Regions from separate parts of the Desulfovibrio diazotrophicus genome, predicted to be linked through region 1. Evidence: predicted binding sites of a transcription regulator. Region 1 holds the regulator's gene; each other region holds the start of a gene.
What was found. Region 1 encodes sigma-54, which starts transcription at its own class of promoters, with help from an activator protein. Its sites were predicted from a motif close to CTGGCACGGNNNNTGCTT; they were not measured.
Positions count from the first base shown of each region.

Region 2: a site for sigma-54 is predicted at 2,650-2,667, ahead of J7I12_RS00695 (SHOCT domain-containing protein). Genes of this name have one in related genera too.
Region 3: a site for sigma-54 is predicted at 1,571-1,588, ahead of J7I12_RS08300 (DVU0150 family protein). Genes of this name have one in related genera too.

Region 1 is NZ_OX346397.1:405,210-409,356, forward strand. Features, by position in the region: gene pyrG (CTP synthase) at 1-1,433, shown strand, start outside; gene rpoN (RNA polymerase factor sigma-54) at 1,703-3,130, shown strand; gene hpf (ribosome hibernation-promoting factor, HPF/YfiA family) at 3,185-3,724, shown strand; gene rapZ (RNase adapter RapZ) at 3,892-4,147, shown strand, end outside.
Region 2 is NZ_OX346397.1:166,633-170,779, reverse strand. Features, by position in the region: gene J7I12_RS00710 (universal stress protein) at 1-283, opposite strand, end outside; gene J7I12_RS00705 (hypothetical protein) at 580-1,113, shown strand; gene J7I12_RS00700 (hypothetical protein) at 1,532-2,080, opposite strand; gene J7I12_RS00695 (SHOCT domain-containing protein) at 2,339-2,563, opposite strand; gene J7I12_RS00690 (ATP-binding protein) at 2,919-4,147, shown strand, end outside.
Region 3 is NZ_OX346397.1:1,909,015-1,913,161, reverse strand. Features, by position in the region: gene J7I12_RS08305 (sigma 54-interacting transcriptional regulator) at 1-1,196, opposite strand, end outside; gene J7I12_RS08300 (DVU0150 family protein) at 1,676-1,975, shown strand; gene J7I12_RS08295 (sulfite exporter TauE/SafE family protein) at 1,992-3,056, shown strand; gene J7I12_RS08290 (DUF4881 domain-containing protein) at 3,069-3,665, shown strand; gene J7I12_RS08285 (hypothetical protein) at 3,894-4,147, shown strand, end outside.

The DNA.
Region 1 (4,147 bases):
ACTATGAGCGCTACCTCAACGTGCCCATGTCCCGCAAGAACAACACCACCTCCGGGGCCATTTACAACCACGTCATTGCCAAAGAGCGCCACGGCGACTATCTGGGCGCCACGGTGCAGGTGATTCCCCACATCACCGATGAGATTAAGAGCGTGGTGCTTTCGCTGGCTGAAGGCGATGACGCGCCAGACGTGGCCATCATCGAAATCGGCGGCACCGTGGGCGACATTGAAGGCCTGCCTTTTCTGGAGGCCATCCGCCAGCTGCGTTCGGAGCTGGGCCGCGACAATTGCCTGAACATCCACCTCACCTTGGTGCCCTACCTGCGCACGGCGGGTGAGCACAAGACCAAGCCCACCCAGCACAGCGTCAAAGAGCTGCTCTCCATCGGCATTCAGCCGGACATCATCCTCTGCCGCTGCGAGCAGAGCATCCCCGAAGAGCTGCGCCGCAAGATCGCCCTGTTCTGCAATGTGGACCAGGACGCCGTGTTCTCTTCGGTGGACGTAAACAACATTTATGAAGTGCCCCTCAAGTTTTATGAGGAGGGCTTTGACCAGAAAGTGGCCATCATGCTGCGCCTGCCCGCGCGCAATGCCCACCTGGAAGCCTGGGAAAAGCTGGTCAGCGATTGCGCCAATCCCAAAGGCCAGGTAACCATTGCCATTGTGGGCAAGTATGTGGATCTGAAGGAAGCCTACAAGAGCCTGCACGAGGCGCTCATCCACGGCGGGGTGGCCAACCGGGTGGATGTGGAGCTGCGCTACGTCAATTCAGAAAATGTGACCGAGGCCAATGCCGCCGGGCACTTTGAGGGCTGTGACGGCATCTTGGTGCCCGGAGGTTTCGGCTACCGGGGGGTGGAGGGCAAAATTGCGGCCATCCGCTACGCGCGGGAAAAGGGCGTGCCTTTCTTCGGCATTTGCCTTGGCATGCAGTGCGCCGTCATTGAATTTGCCCGGCACGTGGCCGGGTTGGAAGATGCCAATTCCGAGGAATTTAACCCTCTTTCCGACCACAAGGTCATTTACCTCATGACGGAATGGTACGACTTCCGTACCAAGAACGTGGAGCGGCGCGACGCCGGCAGCGACAAGGGCGGCACCATGCGCCTGGGCGCGTACCCCTGCAAGCTGCTGCCCGGCACCAAGGCGCACGATGCCTACAAAAAAGACCTGGTGGAGGAGCGCCACCGCCACCGCTACGAGTTCAACAACGCTTTTCGCGAGATGTTCGGCCAGAAGGGCATGGTCTTCAGCGGTACGGCTCCGGACGACTCACTGGTGGAAATCATTGAGCTGCCGGACCATCCCTGGTTTCTGGGCTGCCAGTTCCATCCGGAATTCAAATCCCGGCCCATGAACGCGCACCCTTTGTTCCGCGAGTTTATCGGCGCGGCCAAAAAATACGCCAAGGGACACGGCAGGAGCTGAGCTTCGGCCTTTGCGCCCGGCTTGTACAGGGCCGTTCCGTGAAGGGCCGCGCGGCGTCGCGCCTTTCGCGGAACGGCTTTTTTGGCGCCAAAGGGCGGCTTGGGCTGTGACGTGCAGCGTCCCTTGGCGGCGACTGGGCCACCAAATCGCGGGGGCGGTCCATTGCGCCCGCACAACTGCTGGCTATTGCATAATTTTTATAGCTGTGGCACATTCCTTGTAAACAAAAATCAGGTAGTTTTCTCGTCGCTTGAGGGCGGAAGGGACACATGGCACTGGAACTTCGGCAGCAACTAAAGCTGGCACAACAATTGGTGATGACCCCGCAACTGCAGCAGGCCATCAAATTGTTGCAGCTCTCTCGTCTGGAACTTCTGGAAACGGTCCAGCAGGAGCTGGTGGAAAACCCGTTTCTGGAGGAATCCGGCGGCGAAGAGGCCGGGCCGGAAACCGTGGCCGAAGACGGGCGCGAACCCGTGGCCGAAGAGGTCTATGACCGTGAGCTGGCCAAGGACGCCGACTGGGAAGATTATCTGGGTGAATTTGCCAGTACCCCCCGCCTGTCGCAGTCCCGCGAGTACGAGGCCGCCGAAGAAATTTCGCCCTTGGAGGCCCGCTACGCCGCCAAGCCCACCTTGGAAGGCCACCTGCTCTGGCAGCTCCGGCTTTCGCAGTTGACCGACGCACAGAAGGCCATTGGCGAGGTGATCATCGGCAACCTTTCTTCATCGGGCTATTTGCAGGCCAGCGTGGAGGAAGTGGCGGAGATGGCCCACGCCGCGCCCGACGAGGTGCGCGCCGTTCTTGAAAAGGTGCAGCATTTTGACCCTGTGGGCGTGGCCGCCCGGGACGCGCGGGAGTGTCTGCTGGTGCAGATCCGCAATCTGCACTATGACCGCGACCCCATCCTTGTGGAGTTGGTTACATCCCACCTGGAAGATCTGGAGGCAAAACGTTACAAGCCCCTGCTGCGCAAGTTCAAGCTGGATATGGAAGGCCTGCGGGAGTATCTGGACATCATCCAGAGCCTGGACCCGCTGCCCGGCGCCAGCTTTGGCGGGGGCGAGCCCACCTATGTGAGCCCGGACGTTTTTGTCTACAAAGTGGGCGATGAGTTTGTGATCCTGCTCAATGAGGATGGTTTGCCGCAGCTGCAGCTTTCGGCCATGAGCGGGATGGATCTGACCGCCGCTTCGGAGAAGGAAAAGGAATACTGTTCCGAAAAAATCCGCTCCGCTTCCTGGCTGATTAAAAGCCTTTACCAGCGCCAACGGACCCTGTATAAAGTGATGGAGAGCATTGTGCGTCACCAGCGGCCTTTTTTTGAAGAGGGCGTCACCAGGCTGGCCCCGCTCATCCTCAAGGACATTGCCGACGATATCGGCATGCACGAGTCCACGGTAAGCCGCATCACCACCAACAAATATGTGGCTACGCCCCACGGCATTTTTGAACTGAAATTTTTCTTCAACAGCGGGCTGGAACTGGACGACGGCAGCCAGGTGGGCTCTGAAAGCGTCAAGGCGCTGATTAAAAAATTTATTGCGGATGAAGACCCCCACGCGCCCTTGAGCGACGAACGCATCGGCGAAATGCTCAAAGAGCGCCTCAAGGTCAACATCGCCCGACGCACGGTGGCCAAATACCGCACCGCTCTCGATATTCCTTCTTCATCACGGCGCAAGGAGCACTTTTAGGCCCCTGTCTGGTCCGGCCTTAAGCGCCCCGGCGCCCCACACCAGGAGGACTTCATGAACATCTCCTTCGCCTTCAAAAACTTCGACGCCTCCGACCATCTGAAAAAATACGCTCGCCGCCGCATGGAAAAGCTGGGGCGGTTTTTTGGCAAATCCGCCGGTCTGGACGTGGCCGTGGTGCTGACCGTGGACAAATTCCGCCATCGCTGCGAGGTTACCGTCACCGGCGAGGGCCTGCACATTAATGCTTCAGAACAGACTTCGGACATGTACGCCGCCATTGACCTGGTGACGGACAAGGTGGAAGCCCAGATCAAGCGTCAGGTTTCACGGGTCAAGGAGCAGCGCCGCAAGGCCCGCAACGCCGAAGTGGACGTGTTTACCTATACCGTGGACGCCGAAGGCGAGGCCCCGCAGCCTGTGGAGGGTACGGACCGGCTGGCCACAAAACCCCTGCATCTGGATGAGGCGCTCATGCAGCTGGATTCCATCGGTAGTGATTTTCTGGTCTTTTTTAATGCGGAGAACAGCCGTATCAATGTGGTTTATCGTACGCGCGCCAGCGGGTATGCGTTGATTGATCCCGTATTATAGGCGCAAGTGCTTCCTGGGCGGGGCTTTCCTCCGTCCGAAGTAAGCCTTTTGCAGGGGCCGCTCGGTTGGAGCGGCCCCACGCGGCTGCATACGGCGGGTTTCCCTGCAGCGGCAGGCGAGAGATCGGGGCGGCCGTGGACGAACCGGCCTTGCCGCGAGAGGGCGTTATGAGCAAAACCGTAGCGGCGGCTGCCGCCTCCACATCCACAAGTGCGCCGGCCTCTGCGCCGGTGCGGGTCTGCGTGGTTACGGGGCTTTCCGGTGCGGGCAAGAGCACCGCGCTGAAAGTGTTTGAAGACATGGGGCACTTTGTGGTGGACGGCCTGCCCGCCAGCCTGGCGCCGGAAATGGCGGCCATGATGTCCCGCCCTTCAATGAGCCATTTTCAGGGCATTGCGCTGGGCATGGACCTGCGGCAAAGCA
Region 2 (4,147 bases), 240 kb from region 1:
CGGCGTAGCCAATAAGCACCTGGCCCTTGGCCTCCACGCCCGAAAAATTTTCGGCGACAAAAGATTCCATGGACTTTTCCGCGCCGGTGACAATTTCGCCCACAAAGTTCTCAATAGTGTTGGGCGGCACATGAAAGCCCACATACTGGCTCAAGGAAGGCGCGGTATACACCACCAGCACACTGGCGCCCAGTTTTTGGGCCAGCAGAAAAGCGTATTCGGCCACGTCCTTGCTGTGGTCAGAAAGGTCTACGGCGCACAGTATCTTCTTGATTTCCTTCATGGCAAACTCCTGTTCTCGGAACGCAGAGAGGTTTTTCACAAGGTCGGGACGACGCGGTTCGCCCCGCCTCTACAGCACGAACCGCCGCTCACGGATTTTTGCCTTTACCTGGAGTAAATCGTAGGGGTTTTTACAGCGATATACAAGTCTTTTCCATAGAATGGCGGCGGAAGGGAAAAATTTTCCCCTTAGGGGCAAGCCGATGTTGCAAAACCGGGGGCTTATGTCTAGACTTATTTCTGGCAAAGTTTTTGCATTTGCCTGCCCATACGGCAATGCCAACCCCTGGAGGCGTCATGAAGATTCAGAACGAACAACTGGAAGCCCTGCTGCGACAGCAAGAGCTTGCCGCCAGGGCCGCCGCTGGACAGAAAAGCGACGGCAACGCCTTTGCCGCCGCCCTGGCCGAACAGCTGAGCCCGACAGAAGACACGGCCGCCGCGTCTGCTCAGGTGGGGCAGACAGCCCAGGCCTCTCAGGCCGCGCTGATCAGCCAGATGTTGCTGGCCGAAGCGCCCGACGCCCAGGCCGCCACCGCAGCCGCAACTGCCTCCCCCGAACTGCCAGGCCTGGAGAACGCCGTATCCCAGGCCGCCGGCACGCTGGATATGTGGGACACCTATGTGCAGACCCTGGGCGCCGGAGATCAAGGCTCTCTGAAGCAGGCCTACGAGCTGCTGCAGGGCATTGACGGGCAGGTCGCCGCGCTGAAGGACAGCACTACGACCCTGCGCGGGCAGAGCTCTGGCTTCGACTCCCTGCTCAACGAACTGGAAGTGCTCACCACCACCGAGAAAATCAAGTTCAACCGTGGGGACTATCTGATCTGAGCTGCGACCGCCCTTTTCAAGCGGCATCCCGCAAACGGGCCATCGGCAATGCCGACGGCCCGTTTGTTTTGCGCACACAGGGGTTGCCCCACGCCGCAAAAACTCTACACCTAGAAAGATTACTTTTGCGAATATATGTTGCCCAACGTTTACGGACACCCGTTCCGACGCTGACCCGCGCAAATGAATTGCGCTTGCGCCTCAGCGGCGGGCGCCTGCTTTCGCAACCGCCAGGCATTACAACGTTGCGATGCCCTAAAAAGCTGCGGCCCCGACGCCGGGGAGCGTCGAGGCCGCAGGGGTTGAGGTTGGCGTGTTCAGGAGGGGTTTGTGTCCATATGGCCGGACAAGGGGGGAAGTTTCTCAGGGCCGGACCTGCAGGGGCATTGCATCCGGCCCGTGGCGACGTCGGCGGGGATCAGCGCTCGTCGCTGTCAGGGCCATAGCCGGGGCCCATCATGCCGCCGTAGCCGCCGTAGCCCATATGACCGTAGCCGTGCGAGCCGTAGCCCATGTGACCACGCGGGCCGTAGCCGGGGCCCATCATGCCGCCACGCGGGCCATAGCCGCCGCAAGGGCCAAAACCGCGGCCCATCATGCCCATGCCGCCCATGTAGGGGATGCCCTTATCCTGCATCTGCTTGCGCATGTCGGCATCGGCGGCGTAAAGTTTGTTGCTGATGTCGGTCAGCTCCTTGCGGACGGACTGCACCTTGGCGTCATCGTCCTTGGCGCCCGCCGCGTACAGCGCCTCCAGTTCAGACTGTTTGGCCCACTGCATCTGCATGAGGGGCTGCATCTTCTGACCATACTGCTGGCCCAACTCCTGCATAGCTGTCATCTGTTCTACCGTAAGGCCGCCGGGGCCACCCATATAATGGGGCCGGGCCGCCGCCATGCCGGCAAAAGCCAGCGTGGCCGCCAGGGCCAGAGAAAGCGTCACTATGCTCATCCGAGTCTTTTTCATGGTCGTATATCCTTTGTGTTTTTGCGGCCGAGGCCGCGCATCATAAAAAAACGTTTCCTCACCGGCGGGAGCCTGGGCCCCCTGGCGGGGGGGCCTGCACGGCGGGCGGGGTCCAATACCCGTCACACCCGCCGTACCGACCCGGCCCCGGTGCTCCGTGGCAGCCGCTCAATAAGGCCGCTGCCAGGGCCAGCAATCCCAACAACACTGTGCCGCGCATTCCCATAGTTTCTCCGCTGGTCCGCGTGCCGTGTGGGGTTAGAGCACTTTTTTGAGGTTTTCAAACTCCTCCAGGCTTATTTCGCCTGAAGCCAGCCGGCGCTTGAGGATTTCCAGCGAATCGCGCCGGTCGCCGTGATTTTGCCGGCGGGAATTCACCAAGCCGTAGATGAGCCATCCCGCCAGGACCAGCAGCAGGAGCATGCCCAGCATGCCCGGCCAGCCGCCTCCGCCCATAAATCCATCTGAAAAGCACCCGAACATATATTAATCCTTGCAGCGGCAGTTTGCGTCGTCAGCCACGGCCCTTTGCCGTGTCCGACCGCTGTGCGCCGCCGTTGCCAGACATACAGCAAGGGGCGTGCCAATAGCCAAAATATTAGCACAACATATTTAAATAAAAAGATAAAACTACAACAGCAGGACATGGGCGCAGCACAAACAGAATCCTGGGTGTTGTCCTAATTTTACCCACATTCGGGCTACGCTATCCAAAATTTTCCAAACATCTTGCCATGTGCGTAAAAAATACCTATTGCAAGGAGAGCCTGCGGCGCCATGCCCCGTGCGCTGCCATTCTTACACGCCCCGGCCGTGAAGCCGCGGCCGAGGACATACCATGCGAGCGATGTTGTCTTCTCCCCGCTTTTTGCGGCTACGCGGCCTGTCCCCGTGGATGCTGCTGGGCATGGCCCTGATTCTGGGCGCCGCCGTAACAGTGCTTTCCGTCCGCAGCAGCCAGCGGGAACGCGCGGCCATGATCCACAATATGGTGGACAGGGCCGAGGCCCTGATCTGGGCACTGGAGGCGGGCGGGCGCTCCGGCTTCTGCCGCCCTGCCGATAATTTTCGCAGCCTGGAGCCCCTGCTCATGGAAACGGCCAAACAGCCGGGCATCGTGTTTATGGCCGTGGCCGGCAACGGCGGCCTTATGCTGGCCCACAACGACGCGGCAACCCTCACGCCGGAACAGGCCGCCGGAGTCCTGCCGCCGCCGGAAGAAGTGGGCGACCGCCCGGCCTGGCGCGTGCGTCAGTGGGGAGATCGCAAAATTTTTGAAGTCTACCGGCTGTTTGCCCCTCTGCAGCCCGAACACGCCACACATCCGGGCAACGGCATGGGCCGGGGCATGGGGCATATGCGCGGCCGCAGCATGGGGCCAGGGCTCGGCCTGGAACCGGGCCGCAACCCCGATGCGCAGAACGCCCCGGCAATCCCGCAAGAGCGCGGCGTCTGGCCGCCCCCGCCGCCAGGAAGCATCCTTTTGCCGCAGGTGCGGCGCACGCTTGGCCTGGCCATGGTCGGGCTGGATATGCGCCCGTTTGAGGCAACCCTGGCCGCCGACCGCCGCAACACGCTGGTCAGTGCCGCTCTGGTGGCAGCGCTGGCGTTGGCCGCCGTGGTTTCCCTGTTCTGGGCCCACAACTATCGCCGTTCGCGACGCCTGCTGCGCGACCAGCGGGCCATGGCCGCGGAAGTGGTAGCCAACCTGCCCTTGGGGCTTATCACCAGCGATCCCGCCGGTGGCGTCGCCCTCATTAACGCCACGGCTCTGGACATGCTGGGCCTTGTGCGCGATCAGGCCGTGGGCGCGCCCCTGCGCGGCCTGCCAGGTCTGGACTGGAACGCCTTGGCCCATGAGCTGACCAAAAAAGGGAAAATCCCCGACCGCGAAGCCCGCCTGCATCTGCCGGGGCGCGATCCCACCGCCGTTAGCCTGAGTGCGGCCGCCGTGCGCAACGAAACAGGGGTCTTCCTGGGACATGTCTTTGCCGTGCGCGACATCACTGAAGTCAAACGCCTGCGGGCCGAGGCCCAACGCCACGACCGGTTGGCCGCCCTGGGCAA
Region 3 (4,147 bases), 1.4 Mb from region 1:
TGCAGGCTGCCGCTCATCTGGCGGGCCAGCCACCACAGGCTCAGGCCCAGAAGCAAAAATCCTCCGCCGAAGGCGGCGATGTAGATGCTCATGATCTGCATGCCCGTGCGGGTGGTGGTGAAGCTGGTGTCCAGCACGGCCAGGCCACCCAGCACCACGGGGGGGGCCGCCACCTCAGGCTGAAAACTGACGGGCACATAGCTGACCCGCTCCACGCGCATCTGTCCGTTGCTCCAGACGGTGACGCTTTCACGCATGGGCAGCTGGCCCGAACGGCCCTCCTGCACGTCGGCCACCATGCTCCAGTAGCTGAGGTGGTCCGGGCCGGGGCGGAAGGCCAGGTTAAAGCCCGGTCTGCCGAAGTCGCCGGCAAAGCCCGCCCGCACGATGTCTGTATTCAGACTTTTTTTGCGCAGGCTGGCGTCCTTGGGCTCGGACTGGAAGAGCATCCAGCCTTCACGGTCAAAAAACAGGCTGCGCACGCGCGTTTCCGCTTCGGCGGCAATGGGGGCTTCGGGGGCGGAGTAGGCCGAGATGGTGTCGCGCAGTTCGCGCAGATCCAGAGAAAGGAGCAGACAGCCCGTGAATTTGCCCTGGCTGTCGTAAACCGGCGTGGAAAAGCGCAGCACGTAGAGTGCCACGGTCTGCATGGCGCCGTCCATCGGCACCAGAGAGTAGACCGCCTCCAGAGGCTGCCCCACAGTGACGTAGCCGGGCCGTTGCTCACCGCACATGTGGTGGAAGGGGCCGGTGGGGCTTTCCAGCGCGGTTTTTGGGGGCACGCTGATGACCTTGCCCTCGTGGTTTATGAGGACATAGCGGTCTTCAGGGGCAATCCCCATGAAGGCCACCTCCCGGTAACGCAGCCCCTTGGTCCGGACACGAAAGCGAAAACGTTCGGTCATGGCCCGCAGGTCCATGGAGCCGGCGGCCAGGATGAGCAGCTGATTGCGGGTTTCGGCCAGGGTTTCTTCCAGCGCCAGGCGCATGGCCTGGGTCTGGAGCTGCGCGTTGCGCGCAATTGCGCGATTTAGGACCGTGTCCACGGCCTTGCCGGTAAGCAGCACGATGAGCAGCAGCGCCAGGGCCAGCAGGGGCAGACCCAGCATGAGCATGCGGCTGCACAGGCTGCGATTGAGGAAGAAAGCGGTCAGCTCCAGCGAGCTGCCGCCCGGTAGGGGTCTGGGGAAACGCACGCCCGTCCTCCCTGTTGCGCAAAAAAGCGCAAGCTGTTTTGACTATAGGGGCCTTTATTCCGCCACGCAAGTGGTTTCTTGCAAAAATAGCGCGGCGCACCCGGATTTTTGTTCCGGAGGCCGCCGCCCCTGTTGTGGCGGGGTGCGCTGTCTTCCCCATGACGGACTGGGGGCTGAGCTTCTTCAGCGCAAGGCCCGACCAGCGGCCCTGCACCCGCGCAACGGCCTGTGCGGCCAGCTCTCCGGGCCGGTTCCGGAAAGTTTTTTTGCGCGGCGTCTCCTCCTGTGGCAGGGCGGTTTTTATCCCTTTTTCCCCTCAGGCCAGGGGCCATTGCGGCCATTGCGCGCCTTGCGCATTGGGGCGGCGCCGCGCAATGGCACGGCAGTTGCTATAATTTTCACAATTGCATGGCATGTGCGGCGCGCCGTGGGCTGCGTTGCGACACTGGCCCGGAAATTGTCTGGATATGGAGGGAATCATGAGCAAGCTGCGTAGGTTCTGGACCTGGATCACCGGCAGCGCCCTGCTGGTCACGGTTTTGCCGTCCCTGGCCCTGGCGGCCAAGAAGTCGGCGGATGTGGTCATTGTGGCGGATACCCGCAAACTGGACGGCATCCTCTACTGGTGGGCGGAAATGTATAATGAAAGCCATTTCTTTTTCGCCATTCTGACCATGATCATCATCCCCATCGTGGGTGTGATCTTCGGCTGGCTGGCCGACCTGGTCATGTCGCACATCGGTATTGACCTCAAGCACCGCGAACTGGCGGAAAAGTAGCCGGAAGGAGGCGCATATGGACTGGTTGTATATGTTGATGCCCATTTCCGGCGTGCACATCTTCTGGCCGGGATTGATCATTCTGGGCTTGGGCGTGGGGATCATCGGCGGGTTCTTCGGCATGGGCGGCGCGTGGATGGTTACGCCCGGCCTGAACATTCTGGGCTTTCCCATGGCATTTGCCATTGGTACGGACATGGCGCAGATGGCGGGCAAATCGCTCATCTCCACCATGCGGCACGGCAAGTTCGGCAATGTGGACTATGCCTTGGGCCTGACCATGCTGATAGGAACCATCTTCGGCATGGAACTGGGCGCGCAGATGGTCATGTGGCTGGAGCGCCTGGGCTCCGTGGACAAAGTGGTGCGCTGGCTCTATGTGGTGCTGCTTTTCTTGTTGGCCTGGCTGGTCTTTCACGACATCGCCGCGCGCAAGCGCAAGGAACGTGAGGCTCTTGCCCAGCACAAGCAGCTGGACAGCACCGCCACCGGCGTGGACTGGGCCTCGCGCCTGCAGGCCATCCGCATTCCGCCCGTGGTGTACTACAAGCACGCCAACATCACCTGCTCGGCCTGGCTGCCCCTGATCGTCAGCCTCTTCACCGGTTGGCTGGCCGGTATCCTGGGCATCGGCGGCGGTCTGATCCGTATGCCTGCCCTGGTCTACCTGGTCGGTTGCCCCACGCACCTGGCCGTGGGCACAGACCTCTTTGAAGTGGCCATCTCCGGCCTCTATGGTGCGGCCTCCTACGCCTACAAAGGCCGCGTGGAGCTCCTGGCTGCCCTGATCATGCTCTGCGGCGCGGCCATCGGCGCGCAGATCGGCGTGGTCGCCACCAAGTACGTCAAGGGCTACGGCATCCGCTTTGTGTTCGGTCTGGCCGTGGTGGGCTGCCTTCTTTCCGTGCTGCTCAAGCTGCTGCAGGCCGAACTGCCTGCCTGGAACTGGCTGCTCGGCCCTGTGGCCACAGTGGTGGTGCTCACCCTGGTCACCGGCATTTCCCTCTACATCACCGTCAAGATGGTGCAGGGAGCCAAGGCGGAATTGGCCGCCAAGAAGCGCCAGCCCGCCGGCAACTAAAGGAGACGCGCCATGAAGATACGCAATCTGCTGTTTACGTTGGCAATGGCCGGCTCTCTTGCCCTACTTGCCGGCTGCAACTTCGACGGCGGGGTGGAGCAGGGCCGCTGTGTGGCCTTTGACCCCGCGGCCAAAACCATGACCATCGTGGTGGACGTGACCCACGACCAGTTCAACCCGCACTACAGCGGCGGCGTGCATACCTTTAAACTGCCCGTCGAAGCCAAGGATATGGGCCCCGCGCCCATGGTTGGCGGCCGCCTGATGATCGACATCAACAAGTCTGTGGTGCTGCTCTACGACCAGGCCTCCAAGTCCGTGCGCGAACTGCCCGTGCAGTTTACGGATGTGGAAAAGAACATTGGCGCGGACCACCCCAAGGTGGCGGGCAAGACCTTCCCCGTGGTGGATAAGGAACAGAGCTCCGTTACCGTATACTCCGCCAGGCTCAAGGCCCTGATCACCTTCAAGGTGCCGGCTGCGGCCCTGGATCTGCCGCCCTACGCCTGGACGGCAGGGCACGAAATGCGCGTGGCCTTCCGCAATGCCGAAAAGGGTCAGGCCATCCGCGTCATGAATGTGACCAAGACCAATATCTTCAAGAAGTAGCCCCCACGTCGGGCAGGGGATCATGCCGCCCCCGCCCGTAGACACGCGGCGGCTCCCCTCCGCCGCGCAGGCCGGCCGGAGCGGAACAGGTCCGCTCCGGCTTTGGCAAAAGCGCCGCCGTACGGCCCCGGCCCGGACAGGACAACTCTCCGCCGCGTCCGGCCGTTACCGGGCGCTGCGCACCCCGGCCGGAGGGCGCTGCCCGCATGCGGCACACAGGAGGATGCAGTGAACAGCTACCGTCAGTCTCTCTATACGGGCGTCATCCGCGTTCTGGCCAACCTGGTCATGGTGGCGGCCGTGTTTGTAGGCATGTACATGTCCGCCCACAGTACAGCGGCTTCGGAACTGGTGTTCAGCGTCTGGTTTTTCGGCATCAGTCTGCCCGTCTGGGGGGCGGCCTTTTGGCTGACCCGCCTGGTGCGTCGCCGCTGGCCCGCCGTTGGGCAAAGCCTGGTGGACCTGCCCAAACGCGGCCCTTG